2 regions of the Glutamicibacter sp. 2E12 genome follow, and region 2 is predicted to be linked to the other one. Evidence: predicted binding sites of a transcription regulator. Region 2 holds the regulator's gene; the other holds the start of a gene.

The links. Region 2 encodes LexA, which represses DNA repair genes until DNA is damaged. Its sites were predicted from a motif close to TCGAACANNTGTTCGA; they were not measured.
Region 1: ruvA (Holliday junction branch migration protein RuvA) is a predicted target of LexA. The motif match lies at 1,901-1,916, and genes of this name have one in related genera.

Annotation. Positions count from the first base shown of each region.
Region 1 is NZ_CP188297.1:3,411,568-3,416,804, forward strand. It holds gene pdxT (pyridoxal 5'-phosphate synthase glutaminase subunit PdxT) at 1-452, shown strand, start outside; gene ACP3TE_RS16050 (YebC/PmpR family DNA-binding transcriptional regulator) at 456-1,214, shown strand; gene ruvC (crossover junction endodeoxyribonuclease RuvC) at 1,218-1,817, shown strand; gene ruvA (Holliday junction branch migration protein RuvA) at 1,926-2,543, shown strand; gene ruvB (Holliday junction branch migration DNA helicase RuvB) at 2,570-3,619, shown strand; gene yajC (preprotein translocase subunit YajC) at 3,807-4,217, shown strand; gene secD (protein translocase subunit SecD) at 4,278-5,237, shown strand, end outside.
Region 2 is NZ_CP188297.1:369,103-374,339, forward strand. It holds gene priA (bifunctional 1-(5-phosphoribosyl)-5-((5-phosphoribosylamino)methylideneamino)imidazole-4-carboxamide isomerase/phosphoribosylanthranilate isomerase PriA) at 1-209, opposite strand, end outside; gene ACP3TE_RS01685 (hypothetical protein) at 237-386, opposite strand; gene hisH (imidazole glycerol phosphate synthase subunit HisH) at 389-1,024, opposite strand; gene hisB (imidazoleglycerol-phosphate dehydratase HisB) at 1,025-1,645, opposite strand; gene ACP3TE_RS01700 (histidinol-phosphate transaminase) at 1,668-2,774, opposite strand; gene ACP3TE_RS01705 (LysM peptidoglycan-binding domain-containing protein) at 2,856-3,209, opposite strand; gene lexA (transcriptional repressor LexA) at 3,468-4,187, shown strand; gene ACP3TE_RS01715 (glycoside hydrolase family 76 protein) at 4,244-5,237, opposite strand, start outside.

The sequences.
Region 1 (5,237 bases), 820 kb from region 2:
GGCTGTCCCGCAACTACGGGCTAGCTGGTCCCATCAAGGAGCGCATCGCAGCAGGCATGCCAGCCTACGGCTCCTGCGCCGGAATGATCATGCTGGCCGATCGCATCGAGAACCCTGCCATCTCGCGAGATGGCGCGGTACAGCAAAGCTTCGGCGGCATCGACATGACGGTCAAGCGCAACGCGTTCGGGCGCCAGATCGACTCATTCGAGCACCAGCTGGACTTCAACGGGCAAAATCTCGAAGCGGTGTTCATCCGAGCACCGGAAGCCGTGCAAATTGGCCCGGACGTGCAAGTGATCAGCACCGTTCAAGCGGGGACGGATCACGAACAGGGTAGAATTGTTGCAGTACGCCAGGGAAAATTGTTGGCAACCAGCTTTCACCCGGAAGTCACCGGCAGCACCGCTATCCACCAATTTTTCATCAATCTCACGCGAGGAGACGCTTAAAGCATGTCAGGCCACTCCAAATGGGCAACTACCAAGCACAAGAAGGCCGCGATCGACGCCAAGCGCGCCAAGGCCTTCGCAAAATTCATCAAGGGCATTGAAGTTGCCGCCCGTGCCGGCGGCGCCGACATGGCCGGCAACCCGGCACTGGAACTTGCTGTCAGCAAGGCCAAGAAGAACTCCGTGCCGATCAACAACATCGACCGCGCCGTCAAGCGCGGCGCAGGCCTGACCGGCGAGGTCGTCGACTACACCGAGATCATCTATGAAGCACGCGGCCCGCAGGGCTCGGCCCTGCTGATCGAGTGCCTGACCGACAACAAGAACCGTGCAGCCTCCGAGGTGCGCGTGGGCATCACCCGCAACGGCGGCACCATCGCCGACCCGGGTTCGGTCGCCTACCTGTTCAACCGCCAGGGCGTTGTCCGCCTGCCCAAGGGCGAGCTGACCGAAGACGACCTGCTGATGGTCGTGCTGGACGCCGGTGCCGACGAGATCATGGACGAGGACGAGAACTTCGCCATCGTCTGCGACCCTTCGGACCTGCGCGCTGTGGCCGCTGCGCTGGATGAAGCGGACATCGCCTACGAGTCCGACGAAATGGAATTCATTCCATCGATGAAGGTCGACCTGGACGTTGAAGGAGCTCGCAAGTTCCTCAAGCTCTACGACGCGCTGGAAGAACTGGATGATGTCCAGGGCATCTACACCAACGCTGATCTGTCCGACGAGGTTCGCGCCGCGCTGGACGAAGAGCAGTAAGGCTTGGCCTTACGTGTTGTTGGCGTCGATCCCGGCCTGACCCGTTGCGGTCTTGCCGTGGTCGACGTCGCTGCAAACAGGCAAGTTTCGCTGGTCGACGTCACCGTCGCCGGCACCCCTCCGGGCACTCCGCTCGATGCCCGGCTCTTGAAGATCGCCAACGCCATCGACGAATGGCTGGATCTGCATCAGCCCGATGTGCTCGCCTTGGAACGCGTGTTCGCATCGGCGAACGTCTCCACGGTCATCGGCACCGCGCAGGTCACCGGTGTTGTCATCACCGCGGCAGCGCGACGCGGAATACCCGTGGCCCTGCACACGCCGACCGAGGTCAAGGCGGCGGTTACCGGTTCGGGACAGGCCACCAAGGCGGCGATCGGCAAGATGGTTGCCAAGATCTGCCGGCTCGATGAACCGCCTAAGCCTGCCGACGCCGCTGATGCGGTGGCCTTGGCGATTACCCACGGCTGGCGCGGTGCGGCCACCGGCTCGAATGCCTCGGCCTCCGCGGCTAATGCCGGTGGTTCGTCGCAGCTGACCGGTGCGCAGCAGGCGTGGATTGCCGCCGAGGCGTCGGCCAAGCGCCGTGCAGTGCGCCGCTAGCCGGCCAGCACGGCAGCGGCCCCGACCCACCGGGGAACGCGGCGGATCGATATTCGTAGGTATCTTCGATAAACTGGGTTCGATCGAACATATATCCCAAGGAGTGGCATGATCAGCTCATTGACCGGCACCGTGCAGGCGGTAGCCCTGAACACCGCGGTAATTGACGTTAACGGCTTCGGGATGCTGGTCAATGCCACCCCCGGGACGCTGTCCACCCTGCAGGCAGGACGCGAGGCTACGGTATTCACCTCCATGGTGGTCCGCGAGGATTCGATGACCCTCTTCGGCTTCGCCACCGCTGAGGAACGCGATGTCTTCGAGGTCCTGGTTTCCGTATCGGGCATCGGGCCGCGCACAGGCTTGGCCATCTTGGCGGTGCACTCTCCGGAGGAAGTCCGCATCGCGGCGAACACCAAGGACACCGCCGCTTTCACCAAGGTATCGGGCATTGGCCCCAAGGGCGCGAGCCGCATCGTGCTGGAACTGAACGGCAAGCTGATCCCGACTGGCGCGCCAGTGGCCCCGGTTTCCGGCGGCGGCAACGCGAGCGTCTGGGAACCGCAGGTGATCGAGGCGCTGACCGGCCTGGGCTGGAGCGAAAAGGATGCAACCAGCACCCTGAAATCGCTGTCCAAGGCTGATCCAGATGTCGTTGCCACCGGCAACGTCGCAGAAATCTTGCGTGCTGCACTGCGCAGCATGTCCAGCGGAACCCGCGCCTAAGCGGTCTGCGAGAGGATCAACTGATCATGAATGACTCCACCGGGCTCACGAATGCCGGCAGCGAACCCGAGGAACGGGTAATCGAAGCGGCCCTGCGCCCGCGGAACCTCGACGACTTCGTGGGCCAGTCCCGAGTGCGCCAGCAGCTCTCGCTGGTGCTTGAAGCAGCGAAAATCCGCGAACGCACCGCGGACCACGTTCTGCTCTCTGGCCCGCCGGGCCTGGGCAAGACCACCTTGTCGATGATTATCGCCGCCGAGATGAACGCGCCATTGCGCATTTCCTCCGGCCCAGCCATCCAGCATGCCGGTGACTTGGCCGCGATCCTCTCGTCGTTGACCGAAGGCGAGGTGCTGTTCCTCGATGAAATCCACCGCATGTCCCGGCCGGCCGAGGAAATGCTCTACATGGCCATGGAAGACTTCCGCGTAGATATCATCGTCGGAAAGGGCGCCGGCGCCACGGCCATTCCGCTGGAGCTTCCGCCCTTCACCCTCGTTGGCGCAACCACGCGCGCCGGACTATTGCCCGGCCCGTTGCGTGACCGCTTCGGCTTCACCGGCCATCTGGAGTTCTACGCGGTCAAGGAGCTTGAACTGGTTTTGCGCCGTTCGGCCATGATGCTTGATCTGAGCGTCACTTCGGCCGCGTTCACCGAGATCGCCGGACGCTCCCGCGGTACGCCCCGTATCGCCAACCGCCTGCTGCGCCGCGTGCGTGACTGGGCGCTGGTGCATAAGCTCGAAGAGATCGATGCCCAAGCGGCCGAGGCCGCCTTGGACATGTACGAGGTCGATGCACGTGGCCTTGATCGCCTGGACCGGGGTGTGCTCGAAGCCTTATGCACCAAATTCGGCGGGGGACCGGTGGGGCTATCGACCCTGGCCATCGCCGTGGGTGAAGAAACCGAAACCGTCGAGACCGTCGCAGAGCCATACCTGGTGCGCGAAGGGCTGATGGGCCGGACCCCGCGCGGTCGTATTGCCATGCCCGGAGCCTGGGCGCATTTGGGCTTGGCGATGCCAAAGGATGCGATCTTCGCCAGTGCGCAAAGCTATGAAAACGATGAGGATTAGGCAAGCATTACTTCACTGCCCGCGTAAATGGTCTGCCGGTTCACCGTGACGCATTAGACTAAAGACGCCCGACCTATGCCCGTTTCGGGGCGAGGTGGGGCGTCTTTGCTGTATTACGCCAGAAATAGCCGCAACAGCATCCCAGAACTTCAGATCAAATCGCAACAATTCGTTAGCAGGTAAATACGTGAATCCCCTCGTAATCGCTCAGGCCGCTGGTGGCGGCTTCAACCCTTCGCTGATCCTGATGGTCGCGCTGTTCGCAGTGCTGATCTTCATGATGTTCCGTGGCCGCAAGAAGCAGTCCGCCCAGCAGGAGAAGCTGAAGAACAACACCGTGCCAGGCGCCAAAGTGATGACCAACTCGGGTATCTTCGGCACCGTCGTCGGCGTTGACGCAGAGGATCGCGTCCAGGTCGAGGTCGCACCGGGCGTAGTGCTGAACCTGCACCGTCAGGCCATTGCCACCTTCCTGGACAAGGATGCAGCAACCCCGGCCGTGGCCGACGGCGCAGCAGAATCCACCAGCACCACCGAAACCCCGGAAGAGTCCCTGCGTCGCCTGAACGATGAGGGCAAGGACGAGCGCAACGCCTAAGTCCCGGGCAGCATAGCGGTGGCCTGAAGGCCAAGCCACTCAAACGAGAAAGCACAATAGATGTCATCAATCAGACCTGTTAAGCAGGCGCGCAAAGCGTTGCTGTGGTTGCTGATCGTCTTCATCATCGCAGCCGGCGTGTTGGTGGGTGGTGCGGCGAACGGTAAAACCGGATGGGGACCGAAGCTCGCCCTCGACCTCGAAGGCGGCACCGAGATGATCCTGGCCCCTCGGGTCCAGGGCGACGAAGCGATCAACCAAGAGCAGCTGGACCAAGCGGTGGAGATCATCCGCCAGCGTGTGGACGGTTCCGGTGTAACCGAATCGGAAATCACCACCCAGTCCGGTCGCAACGTTGTGGTCTCGATGCCGGGCACCCCGGACCAGACCACTCGCGATTTGATCCAGGCTTCGGCCAACATGGAGTTCCGCCCGGTGCTGATCACCGGCGGCTACGCAGCCACCCCTGAGGAAGATCGCACTCCCAAGGAAGACCTGCCAAAGCCTGAGGGCAAGCCAGAGAACCCATCGGACACCAACTGGATCACCGCAGAGCTCTTCCAGGAGTTTGAAGGCTACGACTGCGAAACCGAGCTCAAGGACCGCGGCGGGGACGCTGCGGACCCAGCCAAGCCAATGATCTCCTGCGATACGGACATGGGCGTCAAGTACATCCTTGGCCCACAGGAAATCTCCGGCGACAAGATCAAGGACGCATACGCGCAGCTCGCTCGCGGCGTCAATGGTTCGGTCACCGGCGAATGGGTTGTCGTGATCGAGTTCAATGCCGAAGGCACCAAGATCTTCGCCGACACCACGCAGCGTCTGATTGCCCTGCAGGGTTCGCAGAACCAGTTCGCGATCGTGCTTGATGGCGAAACCATCTCGGCGCCAACCACCAATGCCGTGATCTCCGATGGCCGTCCGCAGATTTCCGGTGGCTTCACCCAGGACACCTCGCAGGCGCTGGCCGAGCAGCTGAAGTACGGCGCACTGCCAATCAGCTTCGACATCCAGTCA
Region 2 (5,237 bases):
ACAATCTCAACATTGCTGCCACGGTCAAAGGCTGCGTCCAGGTCGACCAGGTGCAGCCATTCAGCGCCGGCGTTCTGCCAGGAGAGCGCAGCTTCCAGCGGGTCGCCGTATCCGGTCTCGGAACCGGCTTCGCCCTGGACCAGGCGCACTGCCTGTCCGCCAGCGATATCTACTGCAGGCAAAAGTTCGAGGATTGGTTGCTCGCTCATGATGTCCTTAGTGAAGAAGTAATGTGATTAGTAGGTCAAGGACCAGGCTGCGATCAGGCTCAGGCCTGCAAGTACCCACAGCGCGATGATCCATGAGATATGGGCCTTCTGGCTCTTCAGCGAAATGGCTCCGCCAATCAGGAAGGCCCCGACAACGCCCAGAATAAGGGTCCACATGCCTAGAGCGTCCCCAACCAGTTGCGAAGCAGCTGCGCGCCAGCGTCCCCGGACTTCTCCGGGTGGAACTGCACTGCCGATAGCGGGCCGTTCTCGACGGCGGCCACGAAGGGCGTTCCGTGCGTCGACCAGGTCACCTGTGGCGGGGTCATCGCTGGCTGGGTTACGTCGAATTCCCACTTCTGAACAGCGTAGGAGTGCACGAAGTAGAAACGTTCACCCTCGATGCCGGCGAACAGCTTGGATCCTTCCGGCGGGCGTACCGTGTTCCAGCCCATGTGCGGGATGACATCCGACTGCAGGCGTTCAACCTTGCCCGGCCATTCGCCAATGCCTTCGGTTTTCACACCGTGTTCCACGCCTTCTTCAAAGAAGACCTGGTGTCCCACGCAGATACCCAAAACCGGCAGGCCCCCGGCAATGCGGCGACCGATCCAGCGCAGGGAACCGGTTTTGGCCAGCTGCTCCATGACCGAGGCGTAGGCGCCAACACCGGGGACTACCAGGCCGTCGGCGGCCACGATCTTCTTCGGATCTGCGGTCAGTTCCACTTCGGCGCCGGCGGCTTCCAAAGCGCGCACAGCGGAGCGGACGTTGCCGGAACCATAATCCAGGACAACTACTGTTTTCTTTTCCACTTACAGTGCACCCTTCGTGGATGGGATCTTGTCGCCCATGCGCTCATCGCGCTCTACCGCTTCGCGCAATGCGCGCGCGAAGGACTTGAACTGCGCTTCAACGATGTGGTGCGGGTCGCGACCCGAGAGCACCTCGATGTGAGCACAGATCTGTGCGTGGAAAGTGATGGCTTCGAAGACGTGACGGGTCATCGAACCGGTGAAGTGACCACCGATCAGGTGGTATTCCTGGCCCGCAGGCTCGCCGGAGTGCACGAGGTATGGCCGGCCCGACACATCGACTACCGAACGGGACAGGGCTTCGTCCAGTGGAGCGTAGGAGGTGCCGAAGCGGCGGATGCCGGCCTTGTTGCCCAGTGCCACGCGCAGTACTTCGCCAATGGTGATCGCGGTGTCCTCGACGGTGTGGTGAACGTCGATGTGGGTATCGCCGGTTGCACGCACGGTGAGATCGATGAGCGAATGCTTGGATAGCGCAGTCAGCATGTGGTCGTAGAACGGCACCGAGGTGCTGATCTCAGAGACACCGGTGCCATCGAGGTCCAGTTCAACGAATACGGACGATTCGCTGGTCACGCGTTCCATGCGGGCGCGACGTGCGCCAATCAATTCGGCAGACATGTCTTCCTTCGCTTGTCTTTGATTACTTCTGCGAGCCGAGCAGTTCGGCAAGTCGTTCCAAGAAGGCTGTGGTTTCCGATTCGGTTCCTGCCGTAACACGCAAGGTTCCCGGGATTCCATTGTCGCGGATGATGATGCCGGCTTCCAACAGGCCTTCCCAAATCTTGCGGGGGTCTTCGACGCCACCGAAGAAGACGAAGTTGGAGTCGGAGACCGATGGCTTGAGGCCAAGTTCCTTCAGGCGCGCGACGATGCGGTCCCGCTGGGACTTGATGTCCTCGACCTGGGCCAACAGCAACTCGATGTTCTTCAAGGCCGCGATGGCGGTTGCCTGGGTCACTGCCGACAGGTGGTATGGCAGTCGCACCAAGCGGATGGCATCGGTGACTTCTGGCGCAGCGGCCAGGTAGCCTACGCGCGCACCGGCCAGGCCGAAAGCCTTGGACATGGTGCGCGAGACAATCAGCCGCTGGCGGCCTTCGAGCAGGCTCAGCGCCGAGGTGGTGCTGGCCAAGGAGAACTCGGCGTACGCCTCATCCACGATCACTATGCCGTTATGCTCGCTCATGGCTTCATATACCGCGGTGATGACGTCCAGGCCAAGGGCCGTGCCGGTGGGGTTATTCGGAGAGCAGAGGAAAACGATGTTCGGCTTGTGCTCGCGAACCTGTGCGGCTGCGGAATCGGCGGACAACGTGAAATCTGCGGCGCGTTCACCGGCGATATATTTCGTGTCAGTACCACTGGCAAGCAGCGGGTACATGGAGTAGGTAGGGCCGAAGCTCATCACGGCACGGCCGGGGCCGCCAAAGGCTTGCAGGATTTGCTGCAGGATTTCATTGGAACCGTTAGCGGCCCAGATATTGTCCTTTGTGAGCGAGTGGCCGAGGTAATCGGCTAGGAGTTCGCGAAGCTCGGTGAACTCGCGGTCCGGATACCGGTTCAACGTTGCCGCCGCCTTGGCCACCTCTTGTGCAATGGCATCGACGACTGTCGGTGGCAACGGATGGGTGTTCTCGTTGACGTTCAGCTGGATGGGCACGTCAATTTGTGGTGCGCCATAAGGGGATAGCCCGCGGAGATTCTCACGCAAGGGCAGCTGACTCAAAAGTTCACTGCGGTCATTCACGCATCAAGTCTACGTGCGCAGCGCGCCTGCCGGTGAATCCGCTACGGCCACAGGTAACAAACTCGAAGCAGGCTGGGGAAGCTAGCCGGCAAGGACCGGAATCGAGAGGGTTTCGCCGACCTGGATTTCGCTGCCGGTCAGGGCATTGAGTTCGGCGATGTGGCCCACTGCCGAGGTCACGTCGTAACCGGTGGCGTAATCCCGGGCCAGGCTCCACAGCGTATCCCCTGGAATAACGGTGACATCAACGGTTCCGACTCCAACAGGAGTATCGGCTGCGGCATGCGCGTCAGAGGCAAACATGGAGATGAAGAAAGCTGCGGCGATGGTGAGTGCGAAAATGGGCATACCCACAAGCACGGCCCATCCGCGACGGTTGATGCGGATCTTCAGTGGTGCCTGGGTCTGATTTGAGTCAAGTGCGACGGTTGCCATGACTTTGTCTCCTCAAGAAATTCAAGTGATGCGAATTTGTATTCGAAAGCGTAGGTTCGAAAACTTGTTCGAACCTCGTATATCTGTTCTAACAGAGGTTTGCGGAACTTGTCCAGAAGTTTTCGAACAAATCTTTGAAAGAAGCTCGCTTATCTACTAAGATTTCGAAGTAGACGAGCAATGAAAACATCTCACCATCTAGCGCCGACAGTTTGGACTTACGAACTTTCGAATGATTGCTAGGGAAGGCAAAATCTCATGTCAGCTTCACAACGCACTCCCCGATCGAATGCACGTTCGCTGACGATTCGCCAAAAGAAGATCCTGGAGACGATCCAGCGGTCAATCGGCAAGAACGGTTATCCACCATCGATGCGTGAGATTGGTGACGCAGTGGGGCTCAAGAGCCTTTCGAGCGTCACCCACCAGCTGAGCCAGCTGGAAAAGCTCGGTTATATCCGTCGAGATCCACGCCGTCCGCGCGCAATGGAAATCCTGCTGCCTCTGCAGCTGGCCGAAGACGCCGAGAAGGCCGAAGTTTCGAAGCCGGTCGAGCCAGATGCCAGCGAAGACGCCAAGATCATTGAATTGAGCACTTCCGCTGACACCACCATGGTTCCCCTGGTTGGCCGTATCGCTGCCGGCGGTCCGATCCTTGCCGAACAGTCCGTCGAAGATGTTTTCTCGTTGCCTCGTCAGCTCGTAGGCCACGGCGAACTGTTCATGCTCAAGGTTTCCGGCGATTCAATGGTTGACGCTGCGATTTGCGATGGCGACTGGGTAGTTGTCCGCCGCCAGCAGACGGCGGACAACGGCGACATCGTAGCTGCCCTGCTCGATGAAGAAGCCACGGTAAAGACTTTCCGGCAGCGTGACGGGCACACCTGGCTGCTTCCGCAGAACTCGCGCTACGAACCAATTTTGGGTGATGCCGCAACGATCATGGGACGCGTCGTCTCGGTGATGCGCTCGCTCTAGAATACGTACGGTCATTGCGCTGGTGCTTGGCACCAGCGCAATTCTCGTTTAACCCGCTATTGGCCGGCGTTCAACTCGAATTGAGCGGCCGCCGAGAAGATCATCCAGCGTTGGATTGCCGCCGAAAGCCGGCGTGGCTCCTGGTCAGCCAGATGGCGCGCCGTTGCCATGATCAGCCTCCTGGCCTGCTCCCGGCTCCGGGCTTCCAAGCGGACATCATTACCGGCGAGGGCCAGATATCGGCAGAGTATCCCCGCGAACAGGTTGCCGTCTCCCCCGCTGTTGAACGAGAGGACCCCGGCAGCAGTTGACAGCGATTTCGTGGTGGCATCGATCAGTACTTGAGCGTGAGCCAGATCAGCAGGCTCGCCAAGCTCAAGCAATGCCCCGAGCACCAGGCCCTGGTTATAGGTGTAGACCGCTGGTTCCACGGCGTGTCCCTGCGTGGTCAACCGAAGTCCGTCCAGATACAGTCCTCGCTCCACGCTGAACAGATTCTTTTCCAGCCACTGGAGAAGCTCTCGCGCGGTCTCTTTCTCCCCGGTACGGGCAAAGAACAGTGCCGCCGGCGCGTTGGCTGGCGTGTTCTTGAAATCCCGCTTTCTGGACCAGTACAGGCCGCCGTCCAGCACCCCATCCATGCCGGCATGGAGCTGCCGTCCCAGCGTCCGAACTGCCGCCTCGGCAGGACGGCTCCTGTGTCCCGTCACCAGCTGCGTGAACTCTGACAGGCGGCCGCTGGCCAGGGCAAGCCAAGCCATGTCGTCGAAGAAGTAGTTGGGCAAGATCCCGAAGTTTCGAATTCGAATGCCGCGCAATAGGCCGTTGGCCCGGGCAAGCGCTTCGCGCGCCCGGTGTTCGTTGCCTTCGTCCCAGTACGATCGGCCCTCATCGATGATGGCATCCAGATAGTGCGCCTGCCACCAATAGTTCCACTCCGCAAGCGGGTGCGCGAAACCATTGAGATTGCTGAGCATGCTTCCGTCGCGCAACCGATGCGCTCTGCTGTAGCTCTGTCCAATCCACGTTCCGGGCAACCCCATGAGGCGA